Regions from separate parts of the Aliamphritea ceti genome, predicted to be linked through region 2. Evidence: predicted binding sites of a transcription regulator. Region 2 holds the regulator's gene; the other holds the start of a gene.
The links. The regulator PhoB, encoded in region 2, activates phosphate uptake and scavenging genes when phosphate is short. The targets are predictions, from matches to a motif close to TGTCATANNNNTGTCANA.
Positions count from the first base shown of each region.

Region 1: a site for PhoB is predicted at 1,272-1,289, ahead of OCU49_RS19875 (PhoX family protein). Genes of this name have one in related genera too.

Region 1 is NZ_AP025282.1:4,384,272-4,390,105, forward strand. Features, by position in the region: gene OCU49_RS19875 (PhoX family protein) at 1-1,211, opposite strand, end outside; gene OCU49_RS19880 (TetR/AcrR family transcriptional regulator) at 1,352-1,963, opposite strand; gene xdhA (xanthine dehydrogenase small subunit) at 2,254-3,711, shown strand; gene xdhB (xanthine dehydrogenase molybdopterin binding subunit) at 3,704-5,834, shown strand, end outside.
Region 2 is NZ_AP025282.1:5,085,731-5,091,564, forward strand. Features, by position in the region: gene OCU49_RS23075 (GGDEF domain-containing protein) at 1-1,479, shown strand, start outside; gene OCU49_RS23080 (DUF6500 family protein) at 1,494-1,664, opposite strand; gene OCU49_RS23085 (DUF1415 domain-containing protein) at 1,774-2,349, opposite strand; gene OCU49_RS23090 (chorismate--pyruvate lyase family protein) at 2,551-3,105, shown strand; gene ubiA (4-hydroxybenzoate octaprenyltransferase) at 3,111-3,989, shown strand; gene phoB (phosphate regulon transcriptional regulator PhoB) at 4,092-4,787, shown strand; gene phoR (phosphate regulon sensor histidine kinase PhoR) at 4,839-5,834, shown strand, end outside.

The DNA of each region.
Region 1 (5,834 bases), 700 kb from region 2:
ACTTCAGCCTGGCTGTTAAAGCCATTGCTGCTGTCCAGACCATTCTTGCCATACGTCAGCTCCAGCCAGATGCCTTTACCTTTTACGTCACCATCAACTGATTCAAAGCGGGCAACATACAAGGTACCCTCTTCTAACAGGCTGCGATTAGCTGCTTTGTTATCTGGCTGATACTTGTTTTCAGACACGTACTTATAGATGTGTTCACCGCGCTCATCATCGCCCATGTAAACGACAACATGACCATTATCAGCAACTGTTACTGCAGCATTTTCATGCTTGATGCGGCCCAAAGCAGTACGCTTAAGCGGTGTAGAAGTCGGATCCATCGGATCAATTTCCACAACCCAGCCGTGACGATGTGGTTCGTTAGGTTCTTTGGTCATGTCGAAACGGTCATCAAACTTATACCACTGATAACCACGGTCTTCAGCTTTCAGGCCATAACGCTTCTGATGCTGATCCAGCTCAACGCCTTCTCCCGGTGCAGCAAAGTAACCGTTAAAGTTCTCTTCACAGGTCAGGTAAGTACCCCATGGCGTTTCGCCATTAGCACAGTTGTTAAAGGTGCCCAGTACTTTCGTGCCGCTAGCATCATCACTGGTTTTCATCAGGCCATGACCGGCAGCAGGGCCAGTCAGCTGCATTTCTGTATAGGCAGTAATACGGCGGTTATATTCTGAATCAGGGTTATATTCCCAACCATCAGCAGTACGTTTGATTTCAAAGACAGATACACCGTGCGCCGCCTGAGCTTTCCTGACGTCATCAGCTGTCATTGCCTCACCTTTGTGAGCAAACAACAGCTTATAGTTTGTATATTCGTTGTTAACAGCCAGCAGAGCACGGTCTTCTGATAATGGGAAGAAACTCATACCGTCAGTATTATCACCGAACTGTGCAGCCTGAGCACTGCTTGGCTGCTGGCCGTTTTCATTAAACGCAGGTGCGCCTTTCAGGATCGGATCACCCCATGAGATCAATGGACGAGCCACATAGCCTTCCGGTACTTCAAAAGTATCAGCGGTGCTGGTTGCGATTTTCGCAAAACCCAACAACTTACTTTCTGGCTGAGTGGTCGCTGCGACTGCCTGGGCTACAGGATTAGCCGCAAGGAACATGCCCATCGCCGTGGCACCACCCTGCAAAAAACGTCGGCGGCTTACACCGGCATCGACAATTTTGCTGAAATCCGATTCCTGATTTTTCATTGTTATGGCCTTTAATACTTGTCATAAGTGGTTTTAAGGTGAATCAGCCTAAAACCCGCTGATGACAGTTTAATGACTGAAATATAACAGTTTGTAGTCGCAAGCAGGATTGAGAAATACGGATAACAGGCAGTAAGAATTTAAGGCGACTTTACTTCACAGCCCTTCAAAACCAGCTGACAAATCAGATCTGCAGCGGCTCTGTAGTCTTCTTCTTCCAGAGTTTCTTTGCCGGTTACCCGGCTGATCTGCCAGTCAAAATCGGCATAGGTCTGAGTCGATGCCCAGATAGTAAAAAGCAGATGCTGAGGATCCACCGGCGCCATCAGGCCACGGTCTATCCAGTCCTGAATACGCTGGCTACTTTGCCGGGTCTGCTGCAGCATTTGTTCAGCCACATCTTCCGGTAAATGCGGCGCACCGTGCATAATTTCACTGGCAAACACTTTTGATGCGTAAGGCTGTTCCTGAGAGATTTTAACTTTGGCCCGGATATACTCCGTCAGCGCGATACGCGGATCATCATGTTCGTAAAACGGATCAGACGCGGCCAATAAAGGCTCAATTACACTCTCCAGCACACTGCTGTAAAGATTCTGTTTAGTCTTAAAGTAATAATAAATATTCGCTTTGGGGACGCCGGCCAATTCGCCAATATCAACTGTTTTTGCAGCAGCAAAGCCCTGCTCAGCAAACACTTTACTGGCCGCCTGGATAATCAGTTCCCGGTTACGTTCTCTTATCTTTGCCATACAGCTGTCAGGCCCTCTCCAAGCGTAGCTTGTTGATAATCCGAATATTCTTGAACAGGCATGTTAGCACTCGCCCGGCATAGCGCTCAAGCAAGCTACTTCTCACCTGATGGGATAACACATTCCTCTCAGGCACAGATCTCACCTGACTCCTACACTTAATACATAGGGTTATGCACAGCGTAGTTCACGATGTGAAACATCGTTTCTTGACTTAGAAGTCAGCTTTTACTTAAATTGAGTGTATACAATCCATTCTCATAATAAATACAACAACAGAGGAGCCTGCCTTGATACAGTTCCTGCTTAACGACGAGCTAAAGTCTGAAGACAATCTCGATCCAAATACTACCGTGCTGAAATACCTGCGCGAACAGCTGGGTAAAACCGGTACCAAAGAAGGCTGCGCCTCCGGAGACTGCGGCGCCTGTACCGTTGTACTAGGTGAGCTGCATGGTGAAGGAATGCGCTATAAAAGCATCAACTCCTGCCTGACATTCGTTTCCGGCTTAAATGGCAAACAGCTAATTACGGTAGAAGACCTGAAGCATGCCGGTGAATTGCACCCGGCTCAACAAGCCATGGTCGACTGCCACGGCTCGCAGTGTGGTTTCTGTACTCCAGGCTTTGTTATGTCGATGTTTGCATTGGGTAAGAATGTTGCTTCTAAAAATGCTTCTGAACCGAGCAAACATGATATTCATGAGGCACTGGCGGGTAACCTCTGTCGCTGCACCGGTTATCGTCCAATCGAGGTCGCCGCTGCCAGTATGGCTGCACAGCCTGATCAGTTTGATCAGCACCAGGCCCGTACGATTCAGCGTTTACAAAACATTGAAGCCCAGCAAACTGAACAGAGAACGGAACTGCAGGGTGCTGGCCGCAAAGCCTTTAACCCACGCTCAGTTAACGAACTTGCTTCTCTGCTAGAAGAACACCCTCAGGCAAAACTGCTGGCAGGTGGTACTGACCTCGCCTTAGAAGTTACCCAGTTTCACCGTGACATAGACACATTGATTTATCTGGGCGAAATATCCGAGCTTCAGAAGATAACTACAACCGATGCGTTTATTGAACTGGGTGCTGGCGCATCATTAACCGACTGCTATACCAGCCTGACAGAAGAGTATCCGGATTTTGGCGCTCTTCTACAGCGCTTTGCTTCGCTGCAAATTCGTAACCAGGGCACGCTGGGCGGCAACATTGGTAATGCCTCTCCGATTGGCGATTCACCACCAGCGTTAATCGCACTGAATGCTCAGGTCGTACTTCGCCATGGCAATAATAGCCGTACCTTGCCACTGGAAGACTATTTCCTAAGTTACAAAGTAACGGTGCAGCAACCGGGTGAATTTATCGAAAAAGTTCTTGTACCCCGGGCTCAGGAAAACCAGGAATTCCGTAGCTATAAAATATCTAAACGACTGGATGACGATATATCAGCAGTGCTCGGCTGCTTTAACCTGAAAATTGAAAATAATGTCATCACGGAAGCACGGGTTGCTTTTGGCGGCATGGCTGCAATACCCATGCGCGCCAAACAGTGCGAGCAGGTTTTACAGGGTGGCAACTGGAATAAACAAACCATCAGCCTTGCCAAAGCTGCCCTACTGGAAGATTTCCAGCCTATCTCCGATTTCCGGGCCTCTAAGGAATACCGCCTGCTCACCGCTGCAAACATGCTCACCCGCCTGTTTGTTGAACTTGAATCCCCTGCTGTTGAAACCCGGGTAACTGCTTATGTCTAATCACAATCATCAGACTCTTTCTCAGGAAGAAATGCTACAGCAGGCTAAACAGAACCTGACCACAGGTGTTGGCCGCAGTGTTAAACATGAAAGTGCTGCCAAGCAGGTGACCAGTGAAGCGATATATATCGACGACCGGTTGGAGTTTCCAAACCAGCTACATGTATATGCCCGTCTTTCTGACGTTGCCCACGCGCGGATTACCAAAATTGATGTCAGCCCTTGCTACGACATTCCCGGGGTTACCATTGCCATTACCGCAGCCGATGTACCCGGGCAACTGGATATTGGTCCGGTACTTCCCGGTGATCCGTTACTGGCGCAAGACACTATCGAATTCTATGGCCAGCCATTACTGGCAGTAGGTGCCTGCGATCTGGAAACAGCCCGTAAAGCCGCCATGGCAGCGATAGTTGAATATGAGACGCTGGATGCCGTGCTTTGTGTTGAAGAAGCACTGGAAAAAGAATTCTACGTTAGCGAACCCCACCAGCATAAGCGCGGCGACTCCGCTACCGCACTCAGTAAAGCTAAGCACACACTCGAAGGTTCCGTGCACATAGGCGGCCAGGAGCACTTTTATCTGGAGACTCAGGTATCTTCTGTTATACCAACAGAAGATGGCGGCATGATCGTTTATACCTCCACCCAGAACCCGACTGAGGTACAGAAACTGGTTGCTAAAGTACTCAACGTACCTTTCAACCAGATACAGATTGATATGCGCCGTATGGGCGGTGGTTTCGGCGGAAAAGAAACCCAGGCCGCAGGCCCTGCCTGTATAGCTGCAGTCATTGCCAAGCTGACTGGCCGCCCGGCTAAAATGCGCCTGCCTCGCATGGAAGACATGCTGATGACCGGTAAACGGCATCCATTCTTTAACCAGTACCAGGTTGGCTACGATGATAATGGCCGCATCCAGGGCTATGAAATGCAGCTGGCAGGTAACTGTGGTTATTCTCCTGACCTGTCTAATTCCATTGTCGACCGGGCGATGTTCCACAGCGATAACGGCTATTACCTGGGCGACGCGACTATCACCGGTTACCGCTGTAAAACCCATACAGCATCAAACACCGCCTACCGGGGGTTTGGTGGGCCACAAGGCCTGATCATGCCGGAAATAGTGCTGGATGAGATCGCCCGTAATCTGGGTAAAGATCCATTAGAGATCCGCAAGCTGAATTTATATGGCGAAGAAAGCCGTAACGTCACCCACTATTACCAAACGGTGGAAGACAATCAGTTACCGGAAATGCTGGCAGACTTGGAAACCAGTAGCGATTATCAACAGCGTCGTAAAGAGATCCGTGAATACAACGCTGACAGCCCGATCCTGAAAAAAGGCCTGGCACTGACACCGGTGAAGTTCGGTATCTCTTTTACAGCTACCTTTCTGAACCAGGCTGGCGCGCTGATTCATATTTATACCGACGGCAGTATTCACCTGAACCACGGTGGTACTGAAATGGGTCAGGGCCTGAACACTAAAGTGGCTCAGATAGTCGCGGAAGAATTTCAGGTAGATTTCGACAGCATTCACATCAGTGCGACGAATACCGATAAAGTGCCGAATACGTCACCAACAGCAGCATCATCAGGCGCAGACCTGAACGGTAAAGCCGCTCAGAACGCAGCTCAGACAATCAAGCAACGGTTAGTCGAGTTTGCTGCACGTCATTATGATGTGACTGAAGAGGATGTCAGCTTTAAAAATAATCTGGTGCAAATTCGCGATACGCTGGTGCCGTTTGCTGAGTTTATCCAGCTGGCATATTTCAATCAGATATCGCTCTCGAGTACTGGCTTCTATCGCACGCCGAAGATTTTCTATGACAGAGATAAAGCCCGCGGCCGCCCTTTCTATTACTTCGCATACGGCGCGGCCTGCACTGAAGTAGTTATCGACACGCTTACCGGAGAATACAAAATCCTGCGGGCAGATATTCTTCATGATGTTGGCGCATCCCTGAATCCGGCAATCGACATCGGTCAGGTTGAAGGTGCTTACGTCCAGGGTGCGGGTTGGCTAACCACTGAAGAACTGGTATGGAATGATCAGGGTCGGCTGATGACCTCTGGACCAGCCAGCTATAAGATTCCGGCCATCGCGGACGCACCGG
Region 2 (5,834 bases):
TTCAGCTATGCACTGCATGAATTACTCAGTAGCCACAATCTGTTGTCTCAGGTTGAATGGCGGCTGGTCGAGCACACCGCCAATATCAGCAGCTATGCCAGTGCCACAGAAAGCATGTCGGAAACGGCCAGCGACATCTTTGACATCCGTAACCGCATCCCGGATATATCCATCACCTTACCCCCTAACCGCAGCGACAGTTATTTTCCAAGCTTGTGCGTGATTGCGATTGAGCAAATGAAACCCAACGGGGTGTCCTGCTTTCGGCAGGCTCTGTACCGCAACCTGTGGATTGAAGGTAAGGACATTGCAGATACGCCAGTGATATTCAATGCGCTGGAAAGCTGTAACCTGACCACCGAGATTGAAGCGAACGAGGCCTGTGAAGCTATCCTGCAGGACTGGCAGGCACAGTGGGAAGCCGGTAACTTCGGACTGCGTACTCCGGCAATTCTCAGCAGCGATGGCCGGCGTATGGTGGGCTTACAAAACTACCAGAATATTATCGAATTCTTTCAGGGTCAGACCGTCGAAAGCCCTGATCACCAGCCGACATCACAACACAAAGAGCGCCAGACTATTGCCGTCTATGGACAGGAAGCCTGTAACAAGCTCTGGAATGTATTGTCGATGCTGCGGGATAACTACAATTTGCTATTGCCGCAGTCATGGCCGGCACTCAAAGAACAGCTGATATCGACCGACCACTGCCCGGATTTAGTCCTGATTCATCAGCCAGTAGAAGATAACAACCTGGCGGAACGCTGCCTCGAGCTGAACCACTACCTGCGGGAAAAACAGATTCCACTAGCCTGTATAGGCCCGGAACTGGACGACACTCTGGAAGCGTCTCTGTATGACGCCGGTACTGCAGACTATCTGCTTGAACATCGTAACCCGGCCATCATTCAGGCGCGTATCGGCATTCTGCTACAGCTGAAACGTTCTCATGATCTGCTCGCCCGCGCGGCCAGCATCGATAATCTGACCCAGGTATATAACCGGCGTGAATTCGAACGTACTCTGGAAATGGAATGGCGACGCAGCCAGCGCTCTAAACAGAGTCTGTCCCTGATCCTGCTGGATATCGATTACTTCAAAGCCTATAACGATCACTACGGGCACCTGAACGGTGACAACTGCCTGCGTCAGGTTGCTAAAGCTATTAAAGATTCAGCCCGGCGGGTACAGGATATTGTCAGCCGTTACGGCGGGGAAGAATTTTGTATTCTGCTACCGGAAACAGACCTGGCTGGCGCCCAAAAACTGGCTGAAAATATTCGCGATAACATTAACCGGTTGGCCATCCCTCACACCGGCGACCTCGCCGATAAAGTAACTGCCAGTTTAGGAATTTCGACGTTATTACCGGCGAATGGCAGCTCCCCCAGAGCCTTAATCGAACAGGCGGACCAGGCGCTATACAAGGCTAAATCTGCAGGTCGTAATCAGGTAATGGTGTTTAACCAGCGTCGTTAAGCCTGGTCACCAGCTCAGAGCGATTGTTCTACCATTGCTTTAATCTTGTGGGCTTTTTCAAAATGATCCAGCTGATGGCGCTGAATCCACCAGGTTGCGGCTTCCATCAGCAACTCAGGATCATCATTTTTATTGGCAAAAAATGCATAAAAAGACAGCCCTACATCTGTACCTTTTGACTGCATTTTTTTATTACATACCGCGATTATCTTCTGTCTTAACTCTGGTCGCATCGTTAAATACTGTCCCTGTTTTTCAATCTATATGCTTTAAGCCTCTCGACCTCAGCAAACTTCAGCAATAATCAGCAAAGGGCGGAAAACGTTTTATAAGCCCGTCCCGGCCAAGCTTTTCCAGCCGCTGGATATTTCGCTCAGGAATATCTTCAGGATTTTTAAAGCTGGTTAACGCCCGGCTCATTTGCGCCTCACGGATAATATGAAAAGTCGGATACGGCGCCCGGTTAGTCCAGTGACTGATATCATCAGCAGGCACCCCACCAAACAGATACCCCGGATGAAAGCTGGCCAGCTGCAATACACCTTCCAGTTCAGCTCTTTCTAACAGAATTTCGAACTCTGTCAGCATATCTAGATAATCGTAGAAATCAGCCAGCATATAAGGCGCGATGAGTAAGGTCGTGGAAATATCTTTTTCATCCGCCTGCATTAAGTTATCCAGCTCCTGCAGATAGTCCACCGTCAGCTGTTTCTCAGTGGTGGCTTCAGAAACAAAGAAACGCAAGCTCTGATCTTTTAGGACAGGAGCCGCAAAAGGGCATAAATTCAGTCCGACAACCATGCTGCGGACCCAGTCTTCGGTCAGCTGACGCACATCGTCAGGACGCTTATCTTGAAAAGTAGTATTCATAACCTACATGGTACCCAAAGCTGCGAACCAGCCCAATCCCCGGCGCATAAATTCCTGCGTCAGCGCAATGAAAAAACTGGCTTTAACAGATCAAGTCTATGATTCCGCGAGGTAAGTGATAACATAGCGGCTGTTTTAAAAGCGCAACTTACGTAACCTTCTTACGCAGCGCCAGTGAGACAAAGCCTTTGAGATTTTGCCGTGCCAATACCTTCAGCCCTGAATGACAACAGCTTCGACGTTCGCTGGTATACCCTGCGCCGTCCAGCCAGTACCGACGCACCTTTGTGCTGGCGCAAATGGTTGCTGGATCCGGGTTCGCTGACTCAGCGGCTGGTCAGTCTCAGCCAGGGCGATTTCCGGGTAGAAGTTATCCGCCAGGGCTGGTATCACCCCACCCGCTCAGAAGCTAAAGCACTTGGTATGCGGCCACGCCAGCTAGCTATTATTCGGGAAGTCCAGTTAATCGGTAATGGTCAGCCATGGGTATTTGCCCGCTCTGTCATACCGGCAACCACTCTTACCGGCAAACAACGGGAACTCAATTTTATTGGTAGCCGTTCACTGGGCACAATTCTGTTCCGGGATCCGACAATGCAACGGGGCCCTTTAAAAGTCAGCCGGCTCAAAATTCAGGATGGCGACTCAACCTGGGCACGCCGCTCCCTGTTTTATCTGAGTAATAAGCCGCTACTGGTATCCGAAGTATTCCTGCCAGCGCTACTTGAAGCACAAAATACAAATCCACAGGCCTAAGCGTTATGAGCAAACAGTTTTTCAGCAAAGACCGCCTCAATGCCTACGGCCAACTTATGCGGGTCGAAAAACCGATTGGCACTTATCTGCTCTTATGGCCGGCACTCTGGGCACTGTGGATTGCCGCTGAAGGTGTACCAAGCCTGCATCTACTGGTAATTTTTTGCCTGGGTACATTCCTGATGCGCTCGGCAGGCTGTGTGATTAATGATTTTGCTGACCGGAAAATTGATGGCCACGTAAAACGTACCGCCCTACGGCCGATTCCTGCTGGCAGAGCCACCGCTAAAGAAGCCTTAGCGCTGTTCTTTGTGCTTATTGGCCTGGCCTTTGTATTAGTCCTGTTTACCAATACTCAAACCATACTGCTATCTTTCGGCGGCGCTTTTCTAGCCGCCCTGTATCCCTTTATGAAACGCTATACTCACCTGCCACAAATTGTGCTGGGTATGGCTTTTGCCTGGGCAGTCCCTATGGCGTTCAGCGCCACCAGCGAGACTGTTCCACCTTATGCCTGGCTGATTTACACCGCTACTGTGCTCTGGACAACCGCCTACGATACTAAATATGCCATGGTAGACCGGGACGATGATTTGAAGATAGGCGTGAAATCCACTGCTATTCTGTTCGGTGATGCCGACAAATTTATTGTCGGCATTCTGCAGGTATTGACCCTGCTAACCTTTATTTTGCTGGGCCAGCAATTAGAGATGGGTAAATACTACTTCCTGAGTTTGCTGGTCATGACAGGTTGTTTTATCTGGCAACAATGGCTCATCAGACACCGCCAGCGGGATAAATGTTTTCAGGCTTTTTTAAACAATCACTATGCCGGCATGGCACTCTTTATCGGCATCGCACTAGACTATTGGCTAACAGTCTAATAATAACAGTGACATAAAGCTGTATTTGTCATATTTCTGTAACAGTTTAATAATCTAATATGCTCGTCTAAAGAAATGTCAAAACGAATAAGGTGATCGAGCATGTCATCCAATAAGCGAATACTGATCGTCGATGATGAAGCCCCTATCCGGGAAATGATAGCGGTTGCATTAGAAATGGCCGGCTACGAATGCATTGAAGCGGAATCCGCTCAGGCTGCCCACAGCATCGTTCTGGATGATAAGCCAGATATGGTTCTGCTGGACTGGATGATGCCAGGCATCAGCGGTGTAGAATTTGCCCGCCGGTTGCGCAAAGATGAAGTAACAGCCGATATTCCTATTATCATGCTAACCGCCAAAGGCGACGAGGATCACAAGATTAAAGGTCTTGAATCCGGTATTGATGATTACATTACTAAGCCTTTCTCACCCCGTGAACTGGTTGCACGTCTGAAAACAGTACTGCGCCGTGCAACGCCAAAAGGCATCGAAGAGCCTATCACTGTCGACAGCCTGACACTCGACCCTGTTTCTCACCGGGTAAGCTCTGAACTGAAACCTCTTGAACTCGGCCCTACCGAATTCCGCCTGTTACAGTTTTTCATGACCCATCAGGACCGCGCTTATTCGCGCAGCCAGCTGTTGGATATGGTCTGGGGTGGCAATGTTTACGTAGAGGAACGTACCGTCGATGTACATATCCGTCGGCTACGTAAAGCTCTGGGCGACCGTCATGAGTACCTGATCCAAACCGTGCGCGGCACCGGTTACAGATTCTCATCGCAAGTTGCTTAAGCCAAAGTATCCACGCTAAGCTGCCCACAGGCACCATTTAGGTTCGGTAGAATGTACAACAGTAACCATTCAATCTCTGGCAGTTTATTTTTAACCACCCTGATCGGCGTAGTGCTCGGTCTGGTGATTGGTTATCCGGGCTGGACAGTCGCGATTCTGTTGTTCGGCTGGGGGCTGGTACAGGTTAAAGAATTCGCCCGCCTGCAAGAATGGCTGACAAAAGGTGACCGTTCTGATGTACCGGAAAGCAACGGCCACTGGGGTGAGCTGTTTGACGAAATGGCCCGGGAGCAGAAACGTAATCAGTCCCGCAATCAGTCACTGCGTAACATCATAACCCGCTTTCAGCAGTCCTCAGCGGCACTGGGAGACGGTATTGTCATCATCGACAGGGATAACAACCTGGAATGGTGGAACCGTTCAGCAGACCGTTTGCTGGGCCTTAAGGTACAAACAGACCGTGGCCGTTCAGTCATGAACTTGCTACGAGACCCCCGTTTTATCCGTTATTACCGCAAAGAAAACTACGAAGAGCCACTGCAGTTATCGTCACCAATCGACGATCAGGTTGCGCTCGAGTACCAACTGACCAAATTCGGATTCGGCGACCGGATCCTGGTCGCCCGGGATATCACCCGTATTAACCAGCTGGAACAAACCCGGCAGGACTTTGTGGCAAACGCATCCCACGAACTGCGGACCCCTTTAACGGTTATCCGCGGTTATCTCGAAACCTATCTCGATCAGGATCTGCCGGCACCTCTGCGACGTGGTCTGAACCAGATGGCCAAGCAGTCTAAACGGATGGAGAATCTGGTATCAGGCCTGTTATTGCTATCCCGCCTGGAAGCCAGCCCACACATCTCTGACGAGCTGCCGTTACCTATACAGTCAATAATTAACAAAATCGCTGACGATGCCCGTAGCCTTGGCAAAGATAAAAATCAGACCATTAAGCTGGAAGTTGATCCTGACCATAATCTGCTGGGGCAGGAATCAGAGATTTACAGTGCTTTCTCGAATCTGGTATTTAACGCCGTTCGTTAT